2 regions of the Lederbergia graminis genome follow, and region 1 is predicted to be linked to the other one. Evidence: riboswitches for the same ligand, from Rfam matches in the RefSeq annotation. Region 1 holds a riboswitch; the other holds the start of a gene.

Evidence for each region. Region 1 has a riboswitch for preQ1 ahead of queF (preQ(1) synthase). Riboswitches for the same ligand answer to the same signal wherever they lie in the genome.
Region 2: linked by a shared signal. The riboswitch ahead of ACFPM4_RS09275 (QueT transporter family protein) and the one ahead of queF (preQ(1) synthase) in region 1 are both predicted to bind preQ1.

What each region holds. Positions count from the first base shown of each region.
Region 1 is NZ_JBHSMC010000016.1:116,323-133,106, forward strand. Features, by position in the region: gene ahpC (alkyl hydroperoxide reductase subunit C) at 1-195, shown strand, start outside; gene ahpF (alkyl hydroperoxide reductase subunit F) at 209-1,738, shown strand; gene ACFPM4_RS13360 (VUT family protein) at 1,784-2,317, opposite strand; gene queF (preQ(1) synthase) at 2,336-2,836, opposite strand; PreQ1 riboswitch class I at 2,959-3,005, opposite strand; gene mgrA (L-glyceraldehyde 3-phosphate reductase) at 3,217-4,209, shown strand; gene ACFPM4_RS13375 (glycoside hydrolase family 2 TIM barrel-domain containing protein) at 4,243-6,615, shown strand; gene ACFPM4_RS13380 (hypothetical protein) at 6,663-6,920, opposite strand; gene ACFPM4_RS13385 (CAP domain-containing protein) at 7,093-7,914, shown strand; gene ACFPM4_RS13390 (SDR family NAD(P)-dependent oxidoreductase) at 8,025-8,768, shown strand; gene ACFPM4_RS13395 (glycoside hydrolase family 13 protein) at 8,819-10,486, opposite strand; gene ACFPM4_RS13400 (LacI family DNA-binding transcriptional regulator) at 10,523-11,542, opposite strand; gene ACFPM4_RS13405 (SLC45 family MFS transporter) at 11,616-12,959, opposite strand; gene ACFPM4_RS13410 (VOC family protein) at 13,398-13,823, shown strand; gene ACFPM4_RS13415 (multicopper oxidase family protein) at 13,871-15,334, opposite strand; gene ACFPM4_RS13420 (GNAT family N-acetyltransferase) at 15,843-16,514, opposite strand; gene ACFPM4_RS13425 (GNAT family N-acetyltransferase) at 16,515-16,784, opposite strand, start outside.
Region 2 is NZ_JBHSMC010000013.1:3,009-19,792, forward strand. Features, by position in the region: gene ACFPM4_RS09235 (tetratricopeptide repeat protein) at 1-37, opposite strand, end outside; gene ACFPM4_RS09240 (Gfo/Idh/MocA family protein) at 63-1,049, opposite strand; gene serA (phosphoglycerate dehydrogenase) at 1,727-3,337, shown strand; gene ACFPM4_RS09250 (hypothetical protein) at 3,380-3,703, opposite strand; gene ACFPM4_RS09255 (HAD family hydrolase) at 3,956-5,095, opposite strand; gene ACFPM4_RS09260 (hypothetical protein) at 5,262-5,456, shown strand; gene ACFPM4_RS09265 (IS1182 family transposase) at 5,894-7,354, shown strand; gene ACFPM4_RS09270 (excisionase family DNA-binding protein) at 7,984-8,214, opposite strand; PreQ1 riboswitch class I at 8,282-8,326, shown strand; gene ACFPM4_RS09275 (QueT transporter family protein) at 8,333-8,818, shown strand; gene ACFPM4_RS09280 (hypothetical protein) at 8,875-9,255, opposite strand; gene ACFPM4_RS09285 (sugar phosphate isomerase/epimerase family protein) at 9,366-10,226, opposite strand; gene ACFPM4_RS09290 (Gfo/Idh/MocA family protein) at 10,240-11,232, opposite strand; gene ACFPM4_RS09295 (Gfo/Idh/MocA family protein) at 11,234-12,205, opposite strand; gene ACFPM4_RS09300 (2-hydroxyacid dehydrogenase) at 12,226-13,188, opposite strand; gene ACFPM4_RS09305 (YktB family protein) at 14,208-14,825, shown strand; gene ACFPM4_RS09310 (glycoside hydrolase family 172 protein) at 14,870-16,784, opposite strand, start outside.

The sequences.
Region 1 (16,784 bases):
ATCATTGATCCAGATGGTATCATTCAAACTGTTGAAATTAATGCAGGCGGAATTGGCCGTGACGCAAGCACTTTAGTTGATAAAATTAAAGCTGCTCAATATGTACGTAACAACCCAGGTGAAGTTTGCCCAGCTAAATGGAAAGAAGGCGGCGAAACACTTAAGCCAAGCCTAGACCTTGTTGGTAAAATTTAAGGAGCGATTATAAATGGCACTGGATGCAGAAATTAAGTCACAATTAAAACAGTATATGGAATTATTGGAAAATGATATTGTGCTTAAAGTCAGTGCTGGTTCAGACGACGTTTCAAAGGAAATGCTAGCTCTTGTGGAAGAGCTAGCTTCCATGTCGTCTAAAATCACTGTCGAAGAAGCAGAATTATCTAGAACACCAAGCTTCAGTATTAACCGAGTAGGAGAAGAAACTGGTGTTGCTTTTGCTGGCGTACCTTTAGGTCACGAATTTACTTCTCTTGTATTAGCACTTTTACAAGTTAGTGGACGTGCTCCTAAAGTAGAACAAAGTGTTATTGATTCTATTAAAAATATCGATGGCGAATATCATTTCGAAACGTATGTGAGCCTATCATGCCATAACTGTCCTGATGTTGTACAAGCATTGAACATTATGAGCGTGATTAACCCTAACATTACTCATACAATGATTGATGGGGCTGTCTTTAAAGAAGAAGTAGAAACTAAAAATGTAATGGCTGTACCTGCTGTTTTCCTAAATGGCGAGTTCTGGAATGGTGGCCGTATTACACTTCAAGAAATTATTGCTAAATTAGGCCAAGGCTTAAGTGCAGACGATTTCGCTGATAAAGATCCATATGAAGTTCTTGTCATTGGTGGCGGACCAGCTGGAGCAAGTGCTGCAATCTATACAGCACGTAAAGGTATCCGTACAGGAATCGTTGCTGAGCGCTTTGGTGGCCAAGTTCTTGACACACTCAGCATTGAAAACTTTATTAGTGTCAAAGCAACTGAAGGTCCTCGACTTGCACAAGCATTAGAAGAGCATGTAAAAGAATATGATATCGATGTGATGGACTTACAACGTGCTAAACGTTTAGAAAAGAAAGACCTTTTCGAAGTAGAACTTGAAAATGGTGCTGTTCTAAAAAGTAAATCTGTTATCATTTCTACTGGTGCACGTTGGAGAAATATTAATGTGCCTGGTGAACATGAGCTTAAAAATAAAGGTGTTGCTTACTGCCCACACTGTGATGGCCCATTATTTGCAGGAAAAGATGTCGCGGTAATTGGTGGCGGTAACTCTGGTATTGAAGCAGCTATTGACTTGGCTGGGATTGTGAAACACGTCACAGTTCTAGAGTTTGCTCCAGAATTAAAAGCAGACCAAGTGTTACAAGAGCGTCTACACAGCCTTCCAAATGTAACAGTAGTAACAAACGCTGCTACGAAGGAAATCACTGGTACAGACAATGTAACTGGTATTACGTACACAGATCGTGATACAGGTGAAGAATACCACGTTGAATTACAAGGTGTGTTTGTCCAAATTGGACTTGTGCCAAATACAGAGTGGCTTGAAGGTACTTTAGAGCGAACTCGTTTCGGCGAAATCATTGTTGATAAGCATGGTGCAACTTCTATTCCTGGTGTATTTGCAGCAGGAGATTGTACAGATAGTGCTTATAACCAAATCATTATTTCCATGGGTTCAGGTGCAACTGCAGCATTAGGTGCATTTGATTACCTCATTCGCAATTAATATACAAAAGAGCGCTAGTTATCTAGCGCTCTTTTAATTTTATCTTTAAACAAAGCGTTTCTCTCTTATTACTAACACTCTACCTAATATAATCGCACCTATCATTTGTATAATCGTTTTTACAGTTACTTGGCCAAGTATTGCTGCAGGCACTGCATCCCACGTTAAGAAGCCAGCACCAAGCGGACTTAAACCAATGATAACAAAAATAGCAGAGTCTAGTAGCCCACCAACAATCCCACTGTAGAAAACACGCCAAGCCATTGGCAGCTTTAATCGAGTATAGATTTCTGTATCAGCTGTTTCCGCAACAACGAAAGAAATCGCGGAGGCAAATACAATCATTAATGTATCACCAAGTAAATACGACACAATTGCAGATAAGATTAGAGCTGTAAAAATAAATAAATATGTTTTTGGTCTTCCATATTTATTTTGTACAAGGTCACGAAAAATAAAAGTTGCCCCTACAAAAAGCGTACCCATCGGAACGATAAATAAGCCAAAATTTAATGGTGCAAATCTTGCAGTCACTACATTCGCAATCACAATAGATAATAAATATAATAATATCCTCATTGGCTTCTCCTCCCTCCTCTATCGATTATCGATTTTTTCAGGATTGAGATCATGATTCATTAAACGGTAATTAGCCATTTCTTCATACTTCGTTCCTGGTTTTCCATAATTGCACCAAGGATCAATGGAAATCCCACCACGTGGGGTAAATTTTCCCCAAACTTCAATATATCTTGGGTCTAATAAAGCAATTAAATCATTCATGATAATATTTACACAGTCTTCATGAAAATCTCCATGATTTCTAAAACTAAATAAATATAGTTTCAAAGATTTACTTTCAACTAGTTTTTTATCTGGTATATACGAAATATACATTGTTGCAAAATCTGGTTGATTCGTTAATGGACATAAACTCGTAAATTCTGGACAGTTGAACTTTACAAAATAATCCCGATTGGAATGTAAATTATCTACTGCCTCCAATACCTCAGGAGCGTACTCAAATGAGTATCGTGTATTTTGGTTTCCTAATAACGTTAAATCTTTTAACCCTTGTTCATGGCTACGGCCTGACATAAAAAAACCTCCTTGAAAAATGCTTCCGAAATTTTTCCAAGAAAGGCAATAACATCATCTCTAAAACATATAGGATAAAATAAAAAAAGCCATGTCCTATTATGGACATGGCATATAGTCATATATCCATAGTTTTTTATAGAGGGTATCAGCTATGAACCTCTCCCGAAAGGTTTCGGGTAATTATCCTCCATCATCATATCAAAATATCAACAATAGAGTCAACCAAACCAATTCATACTGATACCCCCTGTTTCTATTGATTATTCGTTAAAAATAAATAATCCTACTTGTATTAAGAGAAAAGAAGAAATATACTTTCATTAAATGAAACCCTTTTCATATAAATACTAGATATATAGAAAAAAGGAGATTATACAATGACATATGCAGCAAACGAAAAACGGTATGAAATAATGAAGTACAACAGAACTGGCAATTCAGGATTACTATTACCCGCTATATCCCTAGGCCTTTGGCACAATTTTGGTGGTGTGGATACTTATGAAAATGGACGTGCCATGCTTAGAAAAGCATTTGATTTAGGGATTACCCACTTTGACCTCGCAAATAATTACGGACCACCGCCAGGTTCAGCAGAAGAGATGTTTGGTAGAATGCTAGCATCTGATTTTAAACCTTATCGCGATGAAATGATTATTTCTACAAAGGCTGGTTATGGCATGTGGAGTGGTCCTTATGGTGATTGGGGCTCGAAAAAATATATGATTGCTAGTTTAGATCAAAGTTTGAAACGAATGGGATTAGATTATGTTGATATTTTTTATTCCCATCGCCCAGACCCTAACACACCATTAGAAGAAACAATGGGAGCACTTGATCAAGTGGTACGCCAAGGAAAAGCATTATATGTTGGGATCTCTAATTACTCCGATGAGCAAACGGCAGAAGCAGTAAAAATTCTAAATAACTTAGGAACTCCATTATTAATTCACCAACCAAGCTATTCGATGTTAAATAGGTGGATTGAGGATGGTTTACAAGATGTTCTTGAACAAAATGGAATCGGTTCCATTGCGTTTTGCCCATTACAACAAGGACTACTCACCAACAAATATTTAGGTGGTGTACCTGACAACTCACGTGCCGCAAAGCCGACAGGTGCCCTCCATAAAAATCAAGTAACAGAAGCAGTGCTTCGCAAAGTTGAAAAATTGAACGACATAGCAGCACAAAGGGGACAATCATTAGCCCAAATGGCATTAGCATGGGTTCTCCGTGATGGGAAAGTTACTTCCGCATTAATAGGCGCAAGTCGCGTCGAGCAAATTGAAGATAATGTAGCTGCATTATATAATCTGCATTTTAGTACAGATGAATTAGCTAAAATTGATGAGATTTTAAACAGTTAACTTATATCATTCATAACTAGGAGGTTGAATGTAGTGGGGCGACATACTGAGTTACTAAATTTAAACTGGAAATTCTTTAGAGGTGAAGAAGAAAGAGCTTGGTATAAGGGGTTAGATGATTCTAATTGGAGAAATGTAACACTCCCTCATGATTGGTCTGTTGAAGAGCCTTTTTCGAAAGAATATTCAAGTGGAACCGGATATTTACCTGGTGGTATCGGCTGGTATCGAAAAAAGTTTCTCCTACCAGAGGATATGAAAGGTAAAAGAGTTTATATCACTTTTGAAGGTGTCTACAATAATTCACAAGTATGGTGCAATAGTTATTATATCGGTAAAAGACCATATGGATACAGTACGTTCACATATGACATTACTGATTTTATTACCTTTGGAGAGGAAAATCTTATTTCCGTTAAGGTTAATCATAAAGATATTGCAGATTCTCGCTGGTTTACTGGTTCAGGTATTTATAGAGATGTGTATCTTACAATTACAGACCAAGTTCATATAGACCAGTATGGAGTATTTGTCACAACACCTCAAGTAACGAAAGAGTATGCAGATGTTTCAGTCAATGTACGTCTTACAAATGAAACACAGACCGATGAATCTATTGATATAAAAAATACATTAGTGGATGCGGATGGAAATGCAATTGTATCTACAATAGAATCGTATGAGATCAGTGCGGAATCAGGGCTAGAAGCAAATCAATTACTCCATGTGAGTAATCCACACCTATGGTCACCTGATACACCATATCTGTATTCTGTTGTAACGGAGATCATAAAAAATGGAGAGATTATTGATTATATAAAGACAACCACTGGAATTCGTTGGTTTGAATTTGATGCAGAAAAAGGATTTTTCCTAAATGGGATTAATATGAAATTAAAAGGAGTTTGTATTCACCATGATGCCGGTGCTTTAGGAGCTGCAGTTCCTCAAAAGGTTTGGGAACGTAGACTTGAAGCTTTTAAAGAAATGGGCAGCAATGCAATTAGAATGAGCCATAATCCTCCAGCTCCAAATTTACTTGATTTATGTGATCAAATGGGATTCTTAGTCATTGACGAAGCATTTGATGAGTGGGAAGGAGTAAAAAACAAATGGTCTACTGGCCATAATGTGTACCCTCCGAAACATTTTGGATATTATGAGGATTTCCCACAATGGGGCGAAATTGATATGAAAGAAATGGTGCTTCGAGATCGTAACCATCCATCTATTATTATGTGGAGTATCGGGAACGAAATAGATTATCCTAACGACCCTTATTGTCATCCATACTTTGAAACAATGACTGGAAATAACGATGCAAATAAGCCAGCAGCAGAAAGAAAATATGACCCAAATAAACCAAATGCGGAGAGGTTAGTAACAATCTCAAAACGGTTAGTAAAGTATGTGAAGGAATGCGATACGACAAGACCAGTGACAGCAGCATTAGCATTTCCTGAACTGTCCAATTTAACTGGCTTATCAGATACAGTGGATATTGTGGGCTACAACTACAAAGAACATTTATATGAAGAGGATTTGAAACAATATCCGGACAGAGTCATATATGGGAGTGAAAATGGAGCTAGCATGGAAGCATGGCTCGCAGTAAGAGACAATGATGCAATGAGCGCACAGTTTATTTGGACAGGAATTGACTTCTTAGGAGAAGCTAAAGGATGGCCAATTCGCGCTTCACAAGCAGGATTCATGGATCTTGCTGGTTTTAAAAAGCCTAATTATTTCCACCGTCAAAGTTTATGGAGTACGAAGCCAATGGCATTTTTATCAGTGGTGCGGCCAGAAGACGTAAAATCTAATCATAACCCAAGGTGGTATGCTTCTCCTCACTGGAACTGGAATACAGGAGAGCAATTACAAGTATTATGCTATACGAATTGTGATGAAGCAGAGCTATTTTTAAATGGTAAGTCATTAGGAAGTAAACACCGCGGTGAGTCAGATGAGTTCATCCGCTGGGAGGTTATGTTTGAAGAGGGTACGATCGAAGTTGTAGCAAAACACAAATCCGGTAAGAATGTATCTTATGAACTTATGACAAATTCAGAACCAGAAAAAATTGATATGAGTTCAGATTCGCTAGAAATGAAAGCCAATGGCCTCGATATAGCGCACATCGAGATGGAAATTGTAGACGTCAATGGTAAAACAGTATATTTAGCGAATAATGAAATATCCCTTTCTATTGAAGGTCCAGGTGAAATATTGGGACTTGAAAATGGAAATGCCCAAGATTTAACACCATATAGTTCCAAGAAAAGACAAGTCCATAACGGAATGTTACTAGCTTATATAAGATCTACAACAAAAGCAGGAGAAATTATCGTAACTGCCACTTCTCCAGGATTACCAACAGCTAGCGTCATCATCCAAGCAAAATAATTGGATTTAAATGGAGACACTCGGAAACGAATGTCTCCATTTTATTTCTAACGATTATTTACATATACAAAAAGAGCATCCGAAATTCCCTCGGCTTCATCTGTCGACGCTTCAATATTATAATGATCTCCCTCTAACTGCGATTTAAATTGCCTAAAGCCTTTATTCTTCAAAAAACTATCAACATCAGATAAGTTATCACTCATATTTTTTAATGTTTTATCTCCTATATAATCACCATTTACGTACAATTGATAGCGATCCTCATAAAGTTTTGCGTCACCATTATCGAAAAAATCAATCACAATGAAAAACCTCCCTACTATATCTCGTTATCATATATAATTGGTAATTTTCCTTAATTTAATCTGTAAATTATCGGAAGGTGTTTCCAAATTGTCGTGTACTGTTTTTAATTACCATATTATTTTCGGTGAAAGTAGAGAAAATAAGAAAAAACAAAAGGAGTAATTCACCATGAAAATAAACAAATTGAAAATAATCTTTTTAAGCTTATTAATGGTTTTGCTTACAGCATGTAACAATAATAATGACAATGATAAAGATGTAGCCAATAAGGCAAAAGGCGATGACAATATTTCAAGCTTTAGAACAGACTTGGATAGTAGGAACTATCCACATACAGTACCAATCAAGATTCAAGATGCAAAGTATGAATTTAAGACGATTATTGGGAAATACACACCTGATGGACAAATTGATTTTCAAGAATCCGATAAAGGAATACAATTTGGCGATATAGTACCAGATCAAGGACCTAACGTAACACAGAAGAAAAATGATAAAAATGCTCAAAAAGCACCTGCACCACAAACACAACAACCAGCACAACAGCCGCAGCAACCACAAGCAGCACAGCCAAAACAACAAACCCCACCAGCAGATAATGCAACACAAGGGGTAAATAAATATGTAGCAACTGTTATAAGATTAACAAATGAGGAAAGATCAAAAGCTGGATTACCTGCTCTAAAAGCAGATTCTGCATTAAATAATGTAGCAGATGTAAAAGCACAAGATATGTATGAAAAAGGTTATTTCTCTCATACTAGCCCTACGTATGGATCCCCGTTTGATATGATGAGGGATTTTGGAATAACATATACAACAGCAGGAGAAAACATTGCACAAGGTCAAAAATCTCCTGAAGAAGTTGTAAAAGCGTGGATGAATAGTGAAGGGCACCGCAAGAACATTCTAGATAATAAGTATACTCACATCGGTGTAGGATATGAACAAGGTGGAAATCAATGGGTACAGATGTTTATTAAAAAATAAAATACAATAAAAAGGTGGTTCTTCTTGGAACCACCTTTTTTTAGTTTATGTTCGCTATTTAAGGGAACTTTAAAAGAGATAGAACACAACCAATTGAAAGGAGCATAAATATGTATGATTTAAAGGACAAAGTAGCTATCGTTACAGGTGGAGCTTCTGGTATTGGTTTAGCAACTGTAAAGGCCTTTATTAATAAAGGAGCTAAAGTTGTAATTGCTGATTATAATGAAGACGGTGGAAAATCAGTAGAGACTGATTTAAAAAGTAGTGGTGCAGATGTTACATTCATCTATGTTAATGCTGCAGAAGAAAAATCAGTGGAGAACCTTGTTCAGGAAACTGTAAAGACTTATGGACGCTTAGATATTATGGTTAATAATGCAGGTATTGGGGTACTTGCAGAGACTCATGAGTTGTCCTATGAAGATTATCACAAAGTAATTGCCATTAACCAAGACGGTGTCTTTTACGGTGCGAAATATGCTATTAGGGAAATGCTCAAAACTGGCGGTGGGTCCATTGTTAACACTGCGTCAATACTAGGGCATGTTGGTGAAGCTGGTGCATTCGCATATAACGCAAGTAAAGGTGCTGTAAATATATTAACAAAGTCGCTTGCACTTGAGTACGCTGATAAAAACATACGAGTAAATGCAGTTTGTCCTGGCTATGTCGAATCAGGAATGGTAAATAAAGAAGCGCTAGGAGACTTTTATGATGGATTAGTCGCACGACATCCGATTGGACGACTAGGTACAGCAGACGAAATTGCCCATGGGATTATCTTTTTATGCGAAAACGAATTTGTAACAGGTAGTTCACTTATGATTGATGGCGGATATACTGCCCAATAATAAAAAAGCCTGTTCTCTAAATGAGGACAGGCCTTCTTAAATTTATCTTGTTAAGCTTTCAATAAATAAACCCTAGACTCATAAGGATTCAATGTAACCTCTAGCTTGATTTCAGCATCTTGAACATCATAGTTATTTAAAACAAGTTGTGCATCTTTAACCCATTCCGGTAGCTCAAGTTTTGTCACTTGTACCGCAAAGTTGTTTATCACAATTGCTTTTTCCTCATCCAATGTTCGTGTATATACAAAAAGATGTGGATGATTTGGTTCTAATAATTCGTACATTCCATAGACAAATACTTCATTTTCTTTTCTTAAACGAATTAATTTTTTATAGAAATTCAATATGGAGTCTTGGTCTTTTAGTTGCTCGGCAACATTAATGTTTGGATAATTCGGGTTTACTTTTAACCATGTTTTATTCGCAGTTGTAAATCCAGCTTGATGTTCTTGATTCCACTGCATAGGTGTTCTTGAATTATCCCGACCTTGTTTCCAAATCACTTCCATAATCTCATCATGAGGGCGACCTTTTGCTTTTTCAATATTATAATAATTGATCATCCCTACATCATTGTAATCTTCAATATTTGGAAATTGAACATTTGTCATACCAATTTCTTGGCCTTGATAGATGAATGGTGTACCTTTCATTAAGAAGTATAATGCACCCAGCATTTTGGCACTATGCTTCCAGTACTTCTCATCATTCCCCCAACTTGAAACTCTACGGGTTTGATCATGATTTTCTATAAATAAAGCATTCCAACCACGACCTTCGAGACCAGTCTGCCATTTAGATAGGTTTTCTTTCAATGCTAAAACATCAACAGTTCCATCTGATTCTTTCTCCCAAAGACCAAGAAACTCAAATTGGAAAATCATATTAAAATAACCGTCTTCTTCACTAACCCATTTATCGGAATCATCTAGTCCAACACCATTTGCTTCTCCGACAGTCATAATATCATAGTTCTTTATCGTTTTATTGGCAAACTCCGATAAAAACTCATCAATACCATCGACATTCATCATTTTTGGAAAGCAGGACACATACGGAAGCTTATCTGGATTAGGCATATCCTTTAAGCCTGGTTCTTTTTTTATGTGAGATATCGCATCTACCCGGAAACCGTCAATGCCTTTATCTAACCACCAGTTGACCATATCATATAAAGCATTTCGAACCTCTGGATTTTCCCAATTTAAATCCGGTTGACGCTCTGAGAAAATATGCATAAAGTATTGGTTTGTTTCCTCATCATATTTCCAAGCAGAACCATTAAAAATAGATTCCCAGTTATTCGGTTCCTTGCCGTCCTTTCCATCTCTCCAAATGTACCAGTCTCTTTTGGGATTATCTATAGAAGAGCGCGATTCGATAAACCAAGGATGTTCATCACTCGTATGATTAATAACTAAGTCCAATATTAATTTCATCCCACGCTTATGAACCTCATCTAGTAACTCATCAAAATCAGCCATCGTACCAAAATCAGCCATGATATCCTGGTAATCCGAAATATCATATCCATTATCATCATTAGGGGATTGATACATTGGACAAACCCATATAACATCTATACCCATTTCTTTTAAATAATCTAATTTAGAAATAATACCTTGAATGTCTCCAATTCCGTCACCATTGCTATCCATAAAGCTCCTTGGATAGATTTGGTAGACGACACTTTTCTTCCACCACTGTTTATTCATAGTACTTCTCTCCTCCAACATTTCTAAAAACAATTTTTATCTTAGGGGTTTTGTAGTTTCTCTTTCGACCATAATAGTAGGGATTATAATGCTTCTCTTATATAACGAAGGTTGACTAATTTCTTCTATCAAGCATCTTGCGGCCTCATAGCCTAGCTGATAGATTTGCGTATCAATGGATGTTAGTGGGGGATTAGAGAACTCAGAAACAATCGTATTATTAAAGCTAACGAGACTAACATCTTCAGGCACGTTCACATGCTGTTCTCTCAATGCAAGCATTGAGTTTAATGCTGTTAAATCATCTATAGCAACAATCCCTGTTGGTGGTTCATTTAAAGCCATCAATTCTTGAACAGCCTTTCCAATTAACTCTGGAGATTCGGGATTTTTCATATAATCTTCCGTAAGATTTAATTGATTTAAGAGAACTGCTTCCTTAAAACCTTGTAAACGGTACTTAGATACTTCAAATTTTAGGGATCCACCAATATATCCTATTTTTTTATGTCCTCTATTAATTAAAAACTCTGCTGCCTCTCTTGACGCTTTTACATTGTCATTATCAACATAGGTGATGTTATTTGCTTCTCCAAGAGGCTTACCAATTACAACAAATGGAATTCCATATTCTAAAAGGTAAGGAACAACTTTATCATCTTGTTTTGAATAAGACACAATAATTCCATCTACTTTTTTACCTTGAACCATTTTAATCACATCTTGATAAATAGCGTCTTCTGATTCTCCTGTTGTTAAACTAATGCTAAAATCTTGGTTATGACATAAAGCACTAATGCCGCGTAACACTTCTGGAAAGAATGGGTCATGAAAAGATTCACGCGCTGAGCTCTTCATAACAATCCCAATCGTTTTTGTCGATTTCTGTACTAAATTACGAGCATTCTCATTAATATGAAATTGTAGTTCCTCCATTACTTTCCGTACTTTTTGCTTTGTTTTTTCCGTTATTTTTGGATGATCAGAAATAACCCGTGACACTGTAGAGGTCGAAACTCCCGCTTTTTTTGCTACATCTTTTATCGTAACTCCCAAGACCTACACACATCCCCTTTCAATCCCTACAATTATTCCTAAATATCAGCCATTCTATTGAATGGCTGATGGATTATTTTTTTATTTTAATAATGGATACTGCAAGTGCGCCCACAACTAGAGAAATACCGGATAGTAAGATCATAGCTGGCATTGATGAACCTAGTGCTGGGAACAATGCAAAACTTATACATGAAGCAATGATTTGTGGCAAGCAAATACTACCATTAAATAAACCTAAATACATTCCCATATTTTCTCCTGATAATGCATTTGTAAGCATTGTGAACGGGAATGTCATCATTGCTGCCCATGCAATCCCTATTAGAATGAAGGAAACAACTAATAAAGCTTGGTTATGAACAAAGAAGATGGATCCAAAACCAATTCCACCTAACAATAAGCTAAGTGCGTATGCAGGCTTATGCTTACTATTTGGGACTCTTGATAAAACTAATGACCATAATACAGCAGCTATTGACTGAACAGCTGATAGAATACCAAACCAGTTACCAGCTTCCTGGTATGCTGGACTAGATGGATCAAGTGTATTCCAAACATTATCAGCTACAGCTCCAGTACCATACGTCCATAAGTATTGGAACCCCATCCAACAAAAGAGTTGAACTAATGAAATCGTCCAAAAGATTTTCGGTGCTTTACGTAATAAAGTAAATACACCTGATTTTTGTTTTCCCTCAACATTAGTAATCCCATGATATGCCGCATACTCCGCTGGTGGATATTCTTTTACTTTCATGATTGTAAATAAACTACAAACTATCAATATAACTGCACCCGCATAAAAGGAGATTACAACGGACTGTGGAACGACTCCTTTTGGTGCGGTATTGGATATACCAATCAACGTTAATACAAACGGAAAAATACTAGCTAATACAGCACCGCTATTGGAAAGGAAGCTTTGAATCGAATAAGCAAATCCTTTTTGCTTCTCATTCACCATATCCCCAACCATCATTTTGAATGGTTGCATGGCAACATTAGATGAAACATCCATGAACAAGATGGTAATAGCACCAAAAGTAAGTGCAGCTGTTGCACTAAATCCAAAACTTCCCGCATTTGGAAGTAAACACATGACGATAACTGCTACGATTGCTCCTACGAGTAAATATGGAATTCGACGCCCCAATTTCGGATGCCAAGTTCGATCCGAAAAATATCCTACTAGAGGTTGTACAATTAGACCTGCTAGAGGCGGTAATATAAAGAAAAAGCCGAGTGTGTGAGGATCAGCACCAATTGTTTGGAAAATCCTCCCCATATTTGAGCTTTGCAAAGAAAAAGCCATTTGTACACCTAAAAATCCAAAACTAATTAACCAAATGGTACTGATTGGAAGATTAGGTAAACTACGTGTATTGTTTGGTTGAACGTGCTGTTCCTGCATCATAAATCCTCCTGTAACTTTTCATTATTACTTATAATAGGAAGTACTATTTCTCGATAAAAATGAAGCTTTATTCCACAATTTTGTGCAATCGTTTGCATTGATAAACTATACAACGCATAAATAATCACACTATAACACTATGGACCTTGAAACGTTTCGAGATGTATATACAAACTCCTAATCTATTCACATTATAATTGTTATTATTTATTTGCGCAATCGTTTGCACTAAAATAAAAAATGAATTTTTTTCGTAATCATTAAAAATGTTGCTACAAAAGGGCTGAAGTGATTTGAATTTTGCTATAGTTCTTTTCTCCTCCTATATCCTTTTATCTATTTTATTCTCAATAAAAGGTTTTTTATCGCCTTTTATCGAAATGAACATATAAATTTCTATTAAGTTTGGATATTAATATAGTTGAATGGAGGCTCATCATGTTCAAGATTGGTAGTATTTTTATTCCTGTTACAAATATTGAAAAATCTAGACAATGGTATGAAAGAAGTTTGGGAGTGACATTAATTGATAGTTGGGAAGGTGGAATTGGTTTTTATTTACCATACGGTTCTACTCAATTAGCATTAATAAAAGTAGAAACGCCCCAGTCTACTGAGTTTTCCATGAATAGTGATCAGAAAAATTCTTATTATAATTTTGTAGTAGATGATATTGATCATGCTCACCAGCACTTTAAAGATAATGGGGTTGTGACGACGGACATTAATGACTTTAATGGTATGAAGTTCTTTGACTTTTTCGATCTGGATGGTAATCCCTTTAGTGTAGTGAACGAAGTAGAGGATTCACCTTTCCATTCAGACCAAGTGAAAAAATTAAGAGAGAGCAATTTAAATAGCTAAATAAAAAACAGAAGGACAGAGTCTTCTCAACCTGTCCTTCTGTTTTATTAATGATCATGATGTTCACTAACTTCAGTAAGTTGCATTGGCACCTGTGACTCAGTCCCGGGTTCAACAAGTAGAAATTGCCCCATCATTCCATCATCTTCATGCTTTAATAGATGGCAATGATACATAAGTGGATACTTTAAATCCGTATAGTTGCCAAATTCTACTGCAAGCCTAACTGTTGCTCCATGAGGAACAAACACGGTATCCTTTCTACCTCGTTCATACTCTTGTGGTTCCTTACCATTTACATCTAATACACGGAAGGCGGCATCATGGATGTGGAAATTATGCTCCGAACCAAAATTGCGAATTTCCCATATTTCTTTACCACCTGCTGGCACAACCTCATCAATCCGTGACATATCCATTGATTTATCATTTATTTTATTATCCATTGATAATCTAAATTGACGTACCTTTGCGTCCGCTGGCACCTCGATTGGTTCTACACTAGACAGTTGTCCTTCAATTTGCTTTGATTCCGATAATTCTGAAGCAGCAACAATCTTTAATAAATCAAATTCGCCACTTGCAATACCTGTACCATTCTTGTAGCTATGGAGAATCGTCTCTTCTCCTGGCTCAAACGAAACGACAATTTCAGCGCGCTCTCCAGGACTTAACATAAATCGCTCCAATGTAACAGGCTCTTGTAAAAGCCCTGCATCGTTTGCCACTAATTGGAAAGAACGCTCATCTGTAAACCCGAAAGTATACGCTCTAGCATTTGAACCATTTAATAATCGAAAACGCACTTGGCTTGATGTCACTTCTAGAAAAGGATCATGCGTCCCATTTACAAGTATTTCATCACCAAGTATTCCAAATGTTGTATCATCATCTTCTGAAAACTGACCGTCACTTGTGAATAATTTATCTTGTACGATAAGTGGAATATCATCTACACCATAATTGGAAGGAAGCTTTTTAGAATCCTCATCGTCAATAATAAACATGCCGGCAAGGCCTCTGTATACATGTTGAGCTGTATTTCCATGAAGATGTGGATGGAACCAGGTTGTAGCTGACGGCTGATCGATTTTCCAGTGAGGAGACCATGTCTTTCCTGCTTCAATCATTTGATGTGGACCCCCATCCATTTCTGGAGGCAACATCATCCCATGCCAGTGTAATGTAGATGTTTCTCCTAATTGATTAATGACATCGAAGGAAACTTTATCACCACGTGACACTCTAACAGTTGGTCCAAGATAAGAACCATTAATCCCCCATGTATCCGTTGTTTTTCCTTCCAAAAACTCTGTAGTTCCTTGCATCATCGTTAAGGTAAAATGCTTCGTACCATCCGGTTCGAGCGTTGGTTCAAGAAGTTCTGGTATTTTTAATGGATTCTCAAACTTTAAATTACCTACATTCGTTGATTTAACGTTCCCACATCCCGCTAATGCAAGTACAACAAATATACAAAGAAGAAGAAAAAGTCTGCTATAATATTTCAATTTATTTTACTTCCTTTCAAACTATCAAAAAATATATTGCTAAGCTCACCCTAACAATATACTAATATAATAACATTAAATAATAGATAAAAAATAACTAGAAGCATCTACCAGATTAAAAAGAAGCTACATGGAACTAATGTAACTGTGCGTTATATAATTCCTTAAAATGAAACAAGTGGAAAAAACCACGTTTTTCCACTTGTTTTTACTTTTCTATTCTTCTTAAAAGAAAATAGTTTGTGAATGCATACTTATTCATTAAAAGAAATGACTTTCTACTTATTTTTGAATCTGTTTATAATAAGTACACAATAAATTCAGTCACAATGTTGATTGTAGCGTAAGGTGGCGACTCCTGCGGGACTAGCGTGCAGGTGAGACCCTGCAAGGAGCAGCGCGACTGAAGCGGCTCACCGCTCGCCCCGTGGAAAGCGTCCGCCTAGAGCGGAAATCAACTATATGAATAGATTATATCGATAATAGTAATTTGCTCTTTTTATTACTATTAAAGAGGCAATAACTTAACAGTATCCACACCTTCTAAGTTTTGTACCATCTCATTCCATTCTTTAGGCTTATTAGGAAGAACAGAATAGTATCGTCGTAAAAACTTCACAATTAAACTAGTTTCTAATTCACTTACATGATCGTCTGAAGGAAGGTAACATAAATCTAATCCTGAAACGGCTTCTCCATCATTATTCCAAGAAGGATGAACATACGGAAAATCCAAACGCTTATATCCAAGATGTGATAGAACCTCACGTCGAACATATGGATCCATCGGCTTTATACCACCAAATTCATATTCTTCAACTCGATACGGGTCATATATTTCCGCGAACATTCCGTACATATTCTTACCATTTGCTTCTGCTAACTTGTTTAAATCCTGTGATCTTTGCTTTGCTAAATAAGGGCCAATTCCAAGACCAGCTTGGCCAATGATTGTAAAGTCCGTCATCGCTACATTGAAGTCTTCATAATAGCGGTATTCAGTAGCCCCTACTACATTTCCTTCATGAATTGCAACGAATACACGAATTCCAGGGTCCTCAAGAGGTTCTTTCCACAAATCAAATTCTAACACCTCTTCTGGAGGAAATACATTTTGCATGAGTTGATGCATTTTTGGAAAATAAGGATCTTCAATACTAGTAATTCTATGATATTCCATTTAGAGGACCTCCTCGTTATTATCTGTGCAAAATGGGTTTTTCCATTCCATTAATGCCCCATAATTGCATGATTCCTCATCATCTAAATAATTTTCTACTACTTTAACAGGCGTTCGGCCACATCGCAGCATAAAAGTGATAACAGGATCTTGTAATTTTCCTTTTATAACTGAATCAAGGTATTGCTCCGCTGTCATCGCTTTTTCATACCGATGGAACCCGGACATCCTGCCTCCACCTATCAACCGAGTTAAGTGCTTATGGATGAC
Region 2 (16,784 bases), on a different contig from region 1:
ATGTTTTATCGATTAATACTGATTCAATCTCTACCATGTTACTCACCATCTCCCTTAGCATTTTAGTTTAGATCTGCAGGATACTTAAGGCCAAATTGCTTTCTTGCTTCCTCCACAATATTAGCTACAATAAGTGAATTCTCATGAGAATTCATGTCTGATTCTAATTTTCCAGATTTTATTAAATGAATAAACTCCTCTACTTCATAATACATGGAAGGATGAATTGTTTCCGCTCCAATTTCTTCCATCTTTCCATCTCGATAGCGTAGTTCAATTCTTTCTAAATCTGATATTTCTTCTATCAGGAAACTTCCTTCTTCGCCTTGTATCTCAGATGGAACGTAAGAATTTACAATTTTAGAATGAGTAATGACAGCTTCAAAACCGTCATATTCCAATAATAAACTTCCGCCACCATCCACTCCAGATTCTAGCATAACGGCATTTGCTTTTATTTTCTTTGGAGCACCAAATAAAACAACTAGTGGAAAAATACAATAAACACCTAAATCCATTAATGAACCATTTGAAAATTGTGGATTAAATGCATTTAAAATCGTTCCCTGACGATAGGCATCATAACGGGATGAGTATTTACAATAACTAGCATGGTATCTTCTTACTTTTCCGATTTTATGTAAGTTGTCTTTTAAAGCAATAAAATTCGGTAATAATGTTGTTTTCATCGCTTCCATTAAAACAACGTTATTTTCCCTTGCTGTATTAATCATTATCTCAATTTCTTTTGAATTAGAAGCTAGAGGTTTTTCACAAAGAACATGCTTCCCATTTTTCAACATAGTAATTGTTTGTTCTAAATGAAGAGAATTAGGACTTGCTATATAAACGGCATCGATTTTATCACTCTTTGCCATTTCCTCCAGATTCGTAAATACATTTTCCACTCCATATTTCTGAGCAAATTCACGGCCCTTCGTTTCTGTACGAGAATAAACAGCCGTCAACTGAAAGTCATTATTTTGTGAAGCCGCTTCGAGCAAGCGATCTGTAATCCAATTAGTTCCTATTACTCCGAATCGAATCATTTTCATTACCTCCTAAGTTCATGAAAACATATTTATTTATACTATATTGTATTTATCACTTTCTTGCATTCATCTTGACGAAAAATAGCAAATAAAGTTTTTTCATAGCAAAATTAGTCTTTGCATCCCGAAGATGTTGTGGTAGAATAATTCCTATATTATTCAAACAATTTTTATAATGAAAAAAGTGATGATGAAGAAGGCATTGAAGAGAATTCCAAAGAGAGTCGATGGTTGGTGAAAATCGGCGAATTAGCTTCAAAAGCTCAGCACTTCTAAACTGGCAATATGCCCGGCGCAAGTCGTTAATTACTCGAGGCTATATGAATGAATACTGCTCATAAATATGGTGAACGAGGGTGGCACCACGATTTTACGTCCCTCATAACTAGGCAAACCTGTCTGTGTTATGGGGGCGTTTTCATTTTATTACAAAGGCAATTGTTCTTCTGTAATATAGCAACAAGTTGATTGTAAAAGGTGCGAGATTCTGCGGAAAAAGCGGGTCAGGGTGAATCCCTACAGATAGCATAGCGATCCCTAACCACCCGTGGAAAGCGAGTACCTGGCAGTTCGCCACTTCCTGTGGCAACACCTGCACCTGCACAACCTGTGCGGCGAAGCGAAAATCAACAGTATTAATTCAAAAAAACATTATTCTGGAGGTTGAAATTGTCATGTACAAAGTTCTAGTAGCCGATGCAATTAGTGATACTGGGTTAAAAGCATTATATGATCATCCAAACTATGTTGTGGATAAAAATCCAGGTTTAGCACCTGATGCTTTAAAAGAAATTATCAAAGAATACGACGCTTTGATTGTTCGCAGTCAAACACAAGTAACAGCTGATATTTTAGAACATGCAAGCAACTTACGAGTCATCGCTCGTGCTGGTGTTGGAGTAGACAATATTGACGTTAATGCCGCTACAAAAAAAGGTATTATCGTAATTAACGCTCCTGGAGCAAATACTATTTCTGCTGCAGAACTTACAATGGCAATGATGCTATCTCTAGCAAGAAATATCCCACACGCTCATGCATCTACATCAGCTGGTAAATGGGAACGCAATAACTTTAAAGGTGTTGAGCTATACGAAAAAACACTTGGAGTTATTGGGATGGGGAAAATTGGTTCCGAGGTTGCAAAACGTGCAAAAAGCTTCGGTATGAATATTCTTGGCTATGATCCTTATTTAACGGAAGACCGTGCTGGAGAAATGGGAATTACGAAAGCGTCATTAGATGAAATTGCTGCAGAAGCTGATTTTATTACTATTCACACTCCTCTAATCAAAGAAACAAGAGGACTTGTAAATGATGACTATTTAGCTAAAACGAAAAAAGGTGTTCGAATCATTAACTGTGCACGTGGTGGAATTATTGATGAAGCTGCGCTTGTACGTGCGTTAAATTCTGGTCAAGTTGCTGGTGCTGCACTTGATGTGTATGAAACAGAACCATCTACTAACACAGAATTACTTAGCCATCCGAATGTAGTTGTAACTCCACATCTAGGAGCATCAACTGTTGAGGCGCAAGAAAAAGTAGCTCACGAAGTTAGCGAAGAAATTATTGAAATTTTTGAAACGCAAACAATCCGTTCTGCAGTTAATATGCCACATGTATCTGGTGAAACACATAAGAAGTTACAACCATATATTGATCTCGGTGATCAAATGGGTGCACTTGCGATTCAATTATTGAAAGAAGCACCAGATAAAGTGGAAATCACATATTATGGTCAGCTTTCCAAGGAAAATACAGAGTTAATTACTCGTACGATTGTGAAGTCAATACTTGCTCAGCATTTAGGTGATGCAGTAAATCTTATCAATGCGCAACATTTGTTGAAAGACCAAGGAGTTACTTCAAATGTTTCTAAAAATCCAAAGAGCAAAGGATTTGCTAGCTACATTGAATTAACTCTTTACAGAGGCGAAGCAAAAGCAAATATTGGTGCAACACTACTTAATGGTTATGGTGCTCGTATTGTGAAAATGAACGACTACCGTGTAGATGTTCGTCCAGAACCATTCTTACTTTACATTAAACATCATGATATCCCTGGTATGGTTGGTCGCGTTGGCTCCATGCTTGGTGATTACGATGTAAATATTGGTACAATGCAGGTTGGACGTTCTGTTATTGGTGGAGAAGCTGTCATGGTATTAACGCTTGATAAAGCAGTTGAACCAGAAGTAATTAACGCTCTAACAGCGATTAAAGGCTTAGAGTATGCTCAATTTCTTGAATTAACAGATGAAAAAATACCAGTTCATAATTAATAAAATGAGGACCGCATTCAGTATGCGGTCCTTTCTGTATAATTAATGGCAAATTCCTAAATTAAATGCTGCAATCCTCGCTTGTGAAAATAGAGTAAAACCCCAAAGGAAAATTCCAACTCCATGTATGATATACCATTTGGAAAATCTGTTGTAGTATTTTCTAAACATAAAAGCAACAAGTGAAATGATTGTGATAATAATGGTTAAGCCTAACATTGCTTTAAAACTAGATGCCCAATAGAATTTATTATCTAATAATGGTACGACAGATATCGGTATGTCATAGACTGTAACGTAATAAATGCCTAACCCCCACGATAAGATCATTAGTCCTAGTAATATATAAAATAGATATTTCCGCAACTGACTCCCCCTTTTCATTCACAAATTTCAAGTAAGATATTAATTCTCAATTTTTAATCCCGAGTATTTCAATATGTTTATCTTATTTTATGAAACTATTGAAAATAAGTCAATCGGAAAAATGCAAATTGTCTTACATTTATTATTTATTTTTACTCATGAATTGATTGATTTTTGTACAGCAGTAATTTTAATGAGATGATAAATAAAAATAGCAATCTGAAAAATCCATTCAGATTGCTATCACAACGATTATTTTACGGAAGCAAGTACAAAATCCCTTACATCCATTACATTATCAAATATATATTTCACATTATAATTTTCAAATTCAGCACGAGCATTCTTGCCTGATAAGCCTGTTAATACTGCTGCAAATGTACTGCCCATTTTTCGTGCTGCAAGTAGATCTGCTAATGAATCGCCAACAATTAAAACCTCTTCTCCGTTTTCAAGTGGAAGTTGCGTTTCGATACACTCCAAAGCTGTCTTCTGTTTACTAGACAATGCCATGACATATGTGTATGGATTCGGTTTAGATAATTGCAGATTTGGATATTCACGTTCGGCTGCAAGCACATCATCCGCCGTTACAATATTATTCACATTGAAATACTGTAACCAATTGAGATGTTTGAAAGGTTCAATCGTTTCTAACTCTGGACGGCCTGTCCCAATTCCAATCATAATACCTGCATCTTTCAGTTCAGCAAACATACGAGCAATCTCTTCTGCCGGAGCAAGTACCTTTTCCTGTGACAAGAAACCTTGTTTACCGGTTTGGACGGATGGCCTCCCTGTCGATTCTAATACATTATCGTCTCCAACATACCATTCCTGACAAATGTGTTCACATGTATCCCATAAAGCCCCAGATTGTGCAAATTGAGAACCAGAAACATCAAGCTTTTCTTTTACCAATTTGTCTATATGAGTAAATAAACCATCCTTTGTCTTTTCAGCATCCGCAAAATTATCAAGCAAACCAAGAAAATCCAATTGAACATTCTTAGTTGCTAATACTTCCCCAATTTCTTGAAGAACTTTCCGATCAATGGGATTTGTAACCCACTTTTCAATATTTGCTTTTTCCGTGCCTTTCACCTGTTCTAGTAAGTGGATTAATTGATTACACACTGTTACGTAAATCATATCCCAGTTTGCATTTAAACCTGCAGATTTTAATAATTTTAAGACTTGATCATCCACAAAAACATTGGAACGAATCTCAGCAATTTCCTCATCACTATATTCCACTTTATTTTTATTAGGCGCTAGCCCTATGTATTTACCACTATTTAATATTTCCCAAACCGTAAGTGCTGATGAATCGAAATAGCGTTCCTCACTTAATAAAACACCATCCACATCAAACAAAACTGTCTTAATCATTCTAATGCCCTCACTTCCAATTATGCTTCTTTATAGTTTAGCAGACTAATTGTTGAATTTCCTTAAAAATCTGTTAACTAATCACATTATAATAATTCGCCTATACACAATTTTTTTATTTGAATAAAATAACTGCGAACTAATTATATAGCCAGGGAGGGATAATATGTCTAGCAATAGAAAGGGTAAAGAAATTCATGTGGAAAACTTAATTATTCACGCTAAAAATGTAGAGATTATAGAAGATGATAGAGATAGAAAACATGACCGTCCGAGAAGAAACCCTTGGGACTCCTTCTGGGGAAGAGGACCATTTGGTAATCAAGAAGATAACGATAACGAATCAAGTGATCACAGATAATAAAAAACTACCGGCATAAGCTGGGACAAAAATAAATAGAAATGAATGAAAACCAAACTATAACGTGAGTCTACAAAATAGTTTGGTTTTTTCTTACTTTAGAATATTAGGAGTGATCCAATAAGAATCGAATAATACAAGCGCAGGAAATACACGGAGACTCCTACGGGATGTGCGGGAGGCCACTGAAAAAGTCCCTTGAATTTAGCGATATGGTAAAACAGAGCTGTTGATTTCCGTTCCAGGCGGCTTTGCTTTCCACGGGGCGTGCGGTGAGCCTCCTCATCGCAAATGCTCCTGCGGGGTCTCACCTGTCCCGCTAGTGAGGGCACTGAAAAAGTCTCTAATTTTGCAGTAGAAAGTTCAAATACATCGAACTTTCTACTGCTTTTTTACTTTATAATAAAGATACTAATTATATGTAGGTGATCTTCCAAATGCTATCAAACCAAGAGTCTCTAAATCTAAGCCCATTCATGGCAATATACGACATAGTTGTACCGAAAGACAATATGTTACGTAAGATCAATGAACTTGTAGATTTTACATTTATATTTGAAGAATTGAAGACAAAATATTGCCTTGATAACGGGAGGAACGCAGTTCCTCCAATTCGTATGTTTAAATATCTACTGTTAAAATCATTTTTTGATTTATCTGATGTCGATGTAGTAGAACGATCAAAATATGATATGTCATTTAAATATTTCCTCGATATGGCACCCGAGGATAAAGTCATCAATCCAAGCTCGCTGACTAAATTCCGCAAACTCCGTCTTACAGATGAGGGTTTATTAGATATGCTTATAGGGAAATCGGTTGAAATCGCGTTGGAACACGAAATTATTAATAGTAAAACGATAATCGTGGACTCTACACATACAAAATCTCGTTATAATCAAAAATCACCAAAAGAGTTTTTACAAGAGAAATCAAAAAATGTTAGAAAAGCAGTGTATCAAATTGATGACTCTGTAAAAGAAAAATTCCCCGCAAAACCAACTTCTAATGAAATTTCAGATGAATTGGATTATTGTAATCAAATCATTTCAATTATTGAAAGAGAGCCACAAATCGCAGAGGTGCCTTCTGTTAAAGAGAAGTTAAATGTTTTAAGAGAAGTCACGGAGGATTTCAAAGAAAACCTTAGCTATTCTAATGATCCTGATGCCAGGACAGGACATAAATCTGCAGACTCTTCTTTTTTTGGTTTTAAAACGCACCTTGCGATGAGTGATGAAAGAATTATTACTTCAGCAGTTGTGACAACAGGTGAAAAAAGTGATGGGAAATTCCTGCAGGAATTAGTTCAGAAGAGTCAAGCAACAGGAATGGAAATTGATACAGTTATTGGAGATACTGCGTATTCTGAGAAGGGTAATATTAGCTATGCCCAAGAAAATAAACTAACTCTCGTTTCTAAATTACATCCAATCATAACACATGGAACACGAACAAAAGAAAATGAGTTTGAATTTAATAAAGATGCTGGATTGTACGTATGTAAGGCAGGTCACTTAGCAACTGGTAAAAAATACGACAGAGGAAATGGAGAAAAGAAAAGTCCAAGAATTAGATACACATTTGATGTAGAAAAGTGTAAAGTCTGTCCACTTCGTGATGGATGTTATAAAGAGGGAGCGAAAACGAAGTCCTACTATGTAACAATTAAATCCAAAGAACATACCGAGCAGGAAGCTTTTCAAAACACAGAGGAGTTTAAGAACTTAGCGAAGTCTCGGTATAAAATTGAAGCCAAAAATAGTGAGTTAAAACACAGACACGGGTATGATATAGCATCATCTGCGGGTCTATTTGGTTTGCAAGTCCAAGGAGCAACGACGATATTCGCTGTCAATCTAAAGCGAATTATAAAATTGCTCAGTGAAAAAGAGTAAAAAATAGCAACATAGTAGGGCAATTTCCCTCTTAAAACAGTGGGAAATTGCCCTTTTTTTGCCATCAACTACTATAATAAACAAAAATATGAAAGATTTTCAGTGCCCTCATGTGCGGTAGCCTGGAGCCCCCACATATAGAAAAGCGAAGGCGACTGTTTAGCGGTGTACGAACGGGAGACAGTCCTGCACTGAGATAAAGGAAACACGGCAAGGAACGAGCCGATGTTGACTTATCGTAGGGGAAGGAATGTCTCGTTCGCTAGCCGCTAGGAGCCTGAGCTAGACAGGTGCGATCAGCACCGAGGAGGCTTCCGAACCTTGTCTAGCTGTAGGCGCTATCGGCTCGAGGTCAAATAACTGAGACATGAAAGGCAAAGAACGCCTTTCTTTGTCTCAGAACATTTGCTTGTCGCGGGCCCGCACGATGCGGGTCAGGAAGGCGTTGCAACAGGATGTTGCGAAATTAGCCTTCCTTCAAGTCCCAAGCGCCTTTCGCTTTTCGAATCCCGCGGAAAGCGAGCTCCTGAAACGGAAATCAACAGATTTAGATTGATAATTAATTTTTAGAAATCGGGTTACAAGGAATTACAGTTTCATTTTATTGGACAAGCATTTTTTATTAACAACTAATCCTCATCCTTCGCATCCCAGTCTTCAGGAATAGGTTCTGATAAATACTCCTCCACTTGTTTTTTATATTTTTCCAATTGCTCAAAATGCGTATTAAACTGTTCTTTATAAATTAAGTAATTCTCCCCATCAAAGATAGCTCTAATTTTCTTCTGTAAAACCAAACTTTTTACAGTTGCTACAGGAAGTTCTAAATACTCAGCTGTTTCCTCAATTGTTAAATACATTATTTCCCACCTCGAAATATATTGACTAAAAGTTACATATTATAATAGAATAACACTTTGGGCTATAGCCTACGTGGTTCGTAACCATCCCACGTAAAAAAACTAGGGAGAGATTGAATTGAAAATTAAAACATTAGTAGTAAATAGTATTTTGGCTGCACTTTATATTGCAGTTACAGGTATTATTGCACCATTCGGCTTTACGCATATCCAATTCAGGGTATCGGAAATGTTTAATCATTTAGTGGTTTTTAACAAAAAATATATTTTCGGTATAGTAATTGGTGTCTTCATTTCCAACTTACTTTTTTCCATACTACTCCCATATGATTTAATATTTGGAGTCGCACATTCGATTATAGCATTATCTTTAACGATTTTCTCTGCTAAATATATTAAAGGAATCTGGCAGCGAATGCTATTTAATACGATTATCTTTTCGTTTTTGATGTTTATCATTGCATTCGAGCTTAACCTTGCACTGGGATGGCCATTTTTCTTCACATGGTTAACAACTGCGATTAGTGAGTTAGTCGTGATGGGTATTGGTATACCAGTTATGATTGCTTTAAATAAACGAATTAACTTTAAAGATATGATTTAAAGAAGAAAGTTAAAAGAGAGTGTCTTATACGGTTTAAACCGTAGACACTCTCTTTTTTACTTTCTCTCAGGTGGAACTTCTTTATTTAATAACTCGAAGAAATTAAGCACAGTAAAGTAACTCATACCTAAGTCTCCGAAACCTTCAAATGCGGATAAAACATCAACACTACATCTTAGTGGCTCCACTTGGTAGACTGTAATCGTGATTTGGTTACGTCTCATCCCTCTTTTTTCAACGAGGATTTCTCCACGCTCTTCATCAACATGAAGGATTTTCCACCCTTTTAGCTTGTTATTGATGATAAACTTAATTTTCTCCATTAATGCTGGTCTTTTTATTTTGTAATAACGACTCTTTAACTTTGGATCTTTAGCACGGTCACTAGTTTCTGTACTAGTTCTCCATAATCCCGTTAATACTCTGGCAACTGACATGCTTTTCCCCTCCTTTTCACACAAGTGACAACAATATGTACTATTATATATATTATATGACTTTTAGAAGCAGTATGTCCATGGTCACGAATATTTAGGTCTATAAATCTTTATACTAATTCAGCAAGCAATCTCTTCATATTCTCTAACCCAACTTTCGTCCCTAGCTTACATTCTTCCATCCCTTCAAATTCCAGCGAAATATAGCCATCATAATTAGAATTCTTAATGATTCTAATAATCTCCCTTACATCGATATCGCCTTGACCGAATATGGAACCACGTAAATAGTTTCCGGCAGTTGTTCGGAAGAAACCATCTCCTGGATTTTCACTTGCAGGGCGAAGATAAAAGTCCTTGAAATGAATCATGGATGCGTAAGGAATATTTTTCTGTACAGCTGAAACTGGGTTTTCATCTACACATAAAAAGTTACCGATATCTACTGTTGTTTTAAAATTCGCTCGGTTCACTTCATGGACTAGTCGTTGAATTCTATCACTTGCTTGTACATAGTAGCCATGGTTTTCGACACTTGTGATAATACCGAATTGAGTAGCATAGTCTGCAATTTCTCGACATGCTTTCACTAGTGTTGGGAGATCGTGCTCAAATTGAATGATAGATGTTTCCTCCAGTGGACGAGATGCGACATCGTGGCGCATCATTTTTACACCAAGTTTATGTGCGATATCTACTTGTTCTTTGACTCGCTTAACCTCTGCTTCTACTCCCACTTCGCTATTTTGAATAAAATTAGCTCCTACTAAATAATGGGATATTTCTATTCCGACTTTATCAGCCTTATCACGAATATAATCTATTAGTTTGTCATCCATACTGAAACCGATTGGAACAATTTCGAGATGATCTGCTCCATTGTCACTTGCCCACTGGATAACATCCAATATGTCCATTTCTCCGGATTGTAATGCTTGATTTAAGCTATAAGAACTAATCCCAATCTTCACTACTATCCCCCCTCTATGACAATACTTTTCTTACTAAGGATACAGATTGTTTTTTCTCAAAAGATTCATAGGCAGCCTTTACTACTTCTAAAGTTCTTAAACCATCTTCTCCTGTAATTGATGGATTATCTTTATTTTTTACCGTAGTAATGAAGTCATCTACTAGGCCCGCATCCATATCATCGGCAAACGAAAGTTGTTGGATATTGTCAGCGTTATCATTATAATGGACAGTATGCTGCTTAAAGGCATCTACTTGTAAGTTACCTTTCGTTCCGATGAAGTTCAAATACACATCGCCCCAAGTCGGGAATGTTTGTGGTCGTGACCAACTCGGATCAATCGTCGCAATCGCACCAGATTCCAGCTCCAATGTAATAATTCCACAGTCCTCGACATCAATATCATAAAATCTTGTATCTAACTCGGCATACACACTTTTTACCTCATCTTTTACAATCCACCTAATCAAATCCATCACGTGAACAATGTGGTCTGTTGCCGCTCCACCACCAGATAGCTTTTCATCAATGAACCAGCCACCTGGCATTTTCCCATGGTTTGTACTATTGATGGCAACCACTTCACCTATTGCCCCACTATCAATCGCGGCTTTCGCATTACGAACAGCTTCGGAAAAACGTACAGGAAAGGCGATTTGTAAAATAACATCTTCTTCCTTACATGTGTTGATCATCGTTTCTGCATCTTCGATCGTCGTAGCAATCGGTTTTTCACATAAAATATGTTTCTTTGCTTTAGCAGCTTTTACGACATGGTCTTTATGGTTGGCATTTTCAGAACAGACAATGACGGCATCGATGTCGGTAGATAATAATTCATCGAGATGATTAAAGTATGTGCATTGAAAATGTTGAGCCATTTGCTGTCCGCGTTCTTCGTTACCATCCCAAATTGCCGCTAACTCCGCATCGGGACGGTTCTTAATATGAGTCGCGTAACTATGAGCGTGCATATGGGCGAAACTAATGATTCCTACTTTCATCTCATTTCACTCCTTCTAAAAACGATACTGGCTGTCCTGTTTCAGCAGACTTTCGTGCAGCTTCCGCAAGTTGAATTGCCTTTAATGCATCATGTGCCGTAACAATCGGTTCGGTTTGATTGGAGAGAATTTGAATAAAATGTTCTAACTGGCGATAATACGGGTCTTTTTTAAGTGCTGTTCTTGGTAATTGGTATTCACGATTATGACGAGATTGGAATGCTATTGGAGTACTATCATCATAATTATAGGTAATCATCCCTTTATCCCCTGCTAATTCATAGGAGGCGCGGAATTGTGTTTCTGCCCATGATAGCTCGATATGAGCAATAGTCCCATCCTCCATTCTTACTGTAATGAGACCATATTCCATGTCCTCTCTTTGAACTCGTTTTGCCATTACCCTTTTCACATCACCGAACGTCCATATTAGCCAATCAAACTCATGAACTCCTAGATCAAGAAACAGCCCACCACTTTTCGAGTCATCTGTGTACCATGAGTTCACTTGTGGGTAAGGTACTCCACGTGACATCCGTATAACTCCAGGTGTACCTATTGCTCCATTGTGAATTTGGTTACGTGCATTTGCATACTCAGGGAAAAATCTCAATGTATGACCAACAAGCAATTGAACTCCGTTATCCTCACAAATTGATATGAGCTTCTCTGCTTCTTCACTATTTATAGCGAGTGGCTTTTCACAAATAATGTGTTTCTGTGCTTGCGCAGCTTCTTTTATAAATTCTCCATGTGAATATGTAGGAGTACAAATATCAATGATGTCCACATCTGTTTTTGCTATCAAGTCTTGAAGACTCTCATATGGAGTAGTTTCATATTTTGCAGCTACTTCTTGTAGTTTCACTTGATTTCTGGCAATTACTCCAACAATCTCAACACCATCCATTTGCGACCATGTGTTTAAGTGTCTTTGCCCTAACTTCCCAGATCCAATGACAGCAACTTTCATTTTATTCACACTCCAATCTATTAATATACTGGATCAATTGCATCCTTACCTGTTAACACCGCTACAACATTCTCAGCTGCACGCATCGCCATTGCTTCTCGTGTTCTTGCAGTTGCAGAGCCGATATGCGGGATTGTTACTACGTTTTTCAGCTGTAAAAGTGGATTGTCTGTTTCGATTGGCTCCTGTTGGAAGACATCTAATCCAGCACCATATATTTGTTTTTCTAGTAATGCTTTAATTAATGCTTGCTCGTCCACTGTTTTACCACGGGAAACATTAATGAAAATCGCAGACTCCTTCATCATGGCAAATTCTTTTTCACCGATTAAATGTTCCGTTTCAGGAGTAAGTGGCGTCATAAGCACAATAAAATCAGACTGTTTTAATAGAGTCTCCATGTCTGCGTACTTTGCGCCAAACTTTTCTTCTGCTTCCGGTTTTCGATTGCGATTATAATAGAGCACATCCATATCGAAACCAAATTTTGCCCTCTTCGCAATTGCCTCACCTATTCTACCCATTCCTATAATTCCGATTGTTGTGTGATGTACATCAATCCCAAAGTATTCTTGTTCGAATTTTGTTTTCTGCCAGTTCCCTGCTTTTACAAGACTATCAAGCTCGGTAATTCTCCTAGCACTTGCTAAAATCAACGCGAATGCTAAATCAGCAACGGTATCATCTAATACATACGGTGTATTCGTCCCAATTACACCATGCTTTTTCATCGCTTCAATATCAAAATTATTAAAGCCAACTGAAACATTGCTAACAACTTTTAGATTAGGGGCACGATTTAATAATTCATCATCAATTTTCACCCAAGTTGTATATAAACCTTCTACATCTTCAATTTCTTTTAACAGCTCGTCCTTTGTTATTGGGCGCTCTTCTGTCCATTCTTTTATTTCACAATGTTGATCGATATATTCACGTACGTGATCTGGAAGTGGTATGGTTACATACACTTTAGGTTTCATTTTTGAATTCCTCCTCTTAAGGTAATTCTAATTATTCTGTCATTATAATTGTATGCTTTATTAAAGCCGCTGGCAATAGATGGAATTAGGGATATAGTATCAAATATCAAAGATTAATAGCTTTTATAATGGTTCGTGAGGTGGAGAATTAGATCTCTGTATCGCTATGAAGACAGGTTCTACAATTATTCTGATTTTTGTCTTCATACGAGTGCTTTGAGGACAGTTTATGCTAGTTTCCTTTAGTTTTGTCTTCATACACCGGTTATGAAGACAACTTTTACTCTTTTGCTGTTTATTTGTCCTTATACTCCTACTATGAAGACAAATATAACTACATAATCGATTTTTTGTCCTCATACTACCGGTATGAGGACAGTTTTATCTTTTATTCTATTTTTTTGTCTTCATACAACGGTTATGAAGACAACTTTTACTCTTTTGCTGTTCATATGTCCTCATACTCCTACTATGAAGACAAATATAACTACTTAACTAATTTTTGGGGGCTGGGAAAGAGGAATATATATGCAAATAAAAACCGAACTATAACTTGATTTTAAAACAAGATAGTTTGGTCACCTATTCAATTACAAAAAATTTATAGTTACCAGCGGAGGAAATACACGAAGACTCCTGCGGGAATAAAGGCCTCGATGAGACCCCGCAGGCGTTTAGCGCCGAGGAGGCTCATTAGCCGCCCGCGGAAAGCGAAGTGTATTTCCGAAGCGTTATAGCTACACTTACATTGTTCGGATTTACATTCAAGTCAAATGGTTATGTCTCAACCTCGTTTTATCTTTTATTCTATTTTTTTGTCTTCATACGAGCGCTTTGAAGACAGTTTATGTGAATTCCACTTATTTTTTTCTTCATACTCCTACTTTAAATACAGATTATTTTCTTAAAAATCATCTGAAAGAAATGTTCAACGAAATGAGCAATTTATTCCGAGATTTAGACGACAAATGGTACACTGTTAACACGTAGTAGTGATTCAGCAGGAGGTAAGATGTAAGATGAAATTTACTGGTTTTGAAAAACGCGATTTCGATACTTTTCATATAGAAAGTCTTGCAGGAAGAATGGAAGCAATCCAGGACAGAATTCAGCCGAAGTTTCAAGCTATTGGTGAAGTACTGACAGATGATTTAGCAGCAGTGCTTGGTAATGAGATGTTTCTCCATATTGCAAGACATGCTCGACGAACGGTTAATCCACCAAAGGATACATGGCTGGCAATTGCCAATAATAAGCGTGGATACAAACAACATCCTCATTTTCAAGTAGGACTGTTTGATGATCACGTGTTTATTTGGTTAGCATTTATTTATGAATTACCTGGGAAATCAGACATAGCTAAGAAGTTTTTAAATGATATCGATATTATCGAAGAAACAATCCCTAATGACTATGTGATATCACTTGATCATATGAAAAAAGATTCCATCTCGATGGAAGAAATCAATTTAAAAGAAGCACTCGTTCGATTCCGTGATGTGAAGAAGGCAGAATTTCTTATCGGCCGTCACATTGATGCAAATGATCCCATTCTACAAGACGGAGAACGTTTTATTGCATTAGTTAAAGAAACATTTGAAACACTTATTCCAATATACAAATTATCCTATTCATAATGACAAAGAGCAGGTATTCCTGGATGGAAACCTGCTCTTGTTATTTAATTCAGCGTAAATGCTTGGTATCGGAATTCGGACCAATCATCTGCTTCTGTTTTCACATATTCGACTTTGATTGTAATTTCTTCTTTACCTGAAGTGAACTCTTCTGGTATGAAGAAGTCCGCATCTCGCCATGCATGTGTTATATTAGAACCTGCATGATACCACGGTCCCACCTGTTCACCATCAACATAAACCTCTGCCAATTGATTAGGGAGGATTTGATCAAAACGTCTTCTCAGTACAACTCCCTTGTTTTCTTGCGCTATCTTCATAGAAAATTCGCTAAAACCGTTATGTGAACGACCTTCATCTTCTACTCCTTCTGCAAAATTACCTTCATACGTGTGTGTTAATTTTCCAGTCCAAGTTTCACCTGATATTGTGTAGCTATGTTCTTCTTCACTTGCCGTATCACCTATATCCAATTCATCCGTCATCGTCATTCTCGGTTCAGGCTGATGATAATATAAAGCTAGTAACCAGTTTTCAGAACTAATATCATTTGCTGCGCCATGCTCGATGGACGCTTTAATATGACTTCTGAATGGTATCGCCTCTGCCATGAAGAAACGGTAGTAACTCGATGATTCCACATTGTTTTCTACTTTTACTGAGGTGTATCCAGCAAGTTGAGTAGAAAATTCCCCATATCCGAAATACCATGCTCCATTGTAGAAATCTTCTGTTCCAGTTCCCTGAATTACCGGTGTTTCACTATGGTCAATATAAATTCGCTCGTCTCCTTCTAAATGCCAACGATCTTCAATCGATGATTGCCCCAGCTCCACTCGTACAGATTGAACAACACCAATAAAGTGTCCTGCACCTTCTTCTTCTAGTATGAGCAAATCTTCTCCATCACCAGCTTTCGCAAACTGATGATTCATTTGTGTTTTAAAATATCCAACATCTGAAAAGGATTCTGCAAATTCACGATGAGCTAGTTTAAAACTTACTCCATCAATCTTTTCTTCTGAATCATTAACTAACACGATTTTTCCACTTTTCTCAAATGGCATCGGTATATTCAAGTACATTTCTCCATCGGAACCCATTCCAGCATAAATCGACCGAGTTTCATACACTTCAAACATTCCCATTGCAAATAGCGGACCAATTGGTGCATCTACACTTGGTTCTTCTTCTCCATCCCAATAAGCTTGAAGACGAATACCTTGCAATAAATGTTCTACATTTACTTCCGATTTTTTTCCGGCAATTTGCGAAGGTTCAATACCAGGAATTTTCAAAGATAACCAATCAATCATTCGAGAACCTTCTAATAATGCCACCTCTAGTTTTGACTGTGCTTCTAATGTTATCGTTTCCTCGACCATTTCTTGGTCTTGATGGACATTCACTGGTTGCCCGTTCCAAATCTTATTCCATATATCATTCATTTTTTCTACATCTTCAGTTCCATCCCATGTTTTCACTTCTGTACCAGGGGCATATAGGTGATAACCAATATTGTAGAAATTATGGACTCCAACTCCATTAGTAGTAATCTTAATCGATTTGTTGAAATTCAACGGAACATTTGATACGAAACCACCGCTGGATAGGAAGTTATGATGTACTAATGGTGCAAGGAAAGGGGCTGTGTCCCCTGTAAAAACATCTTTTAGTCGCATATTAATACTCGGTTCTTCTTCCCCATCAAAATAAATCTTGATATAAGAATTGAACTCATTAAAGGCAGTGAACCACATACGATGTACTGTTCCTGGTCCTTTTACATCAAGCATTACTTTGTCACCGTGTTCATCCTCGTACAAAAAGTTTCCTTTATCAAAACCATCATAGTTTCCACCACTGCGGTCATAACTAGACGCACCACCCGCAAATGTATCTAATCGTAACAATGGTAATTGATCATAGGAATCCAACACTTTATTGATATAGGTTGTG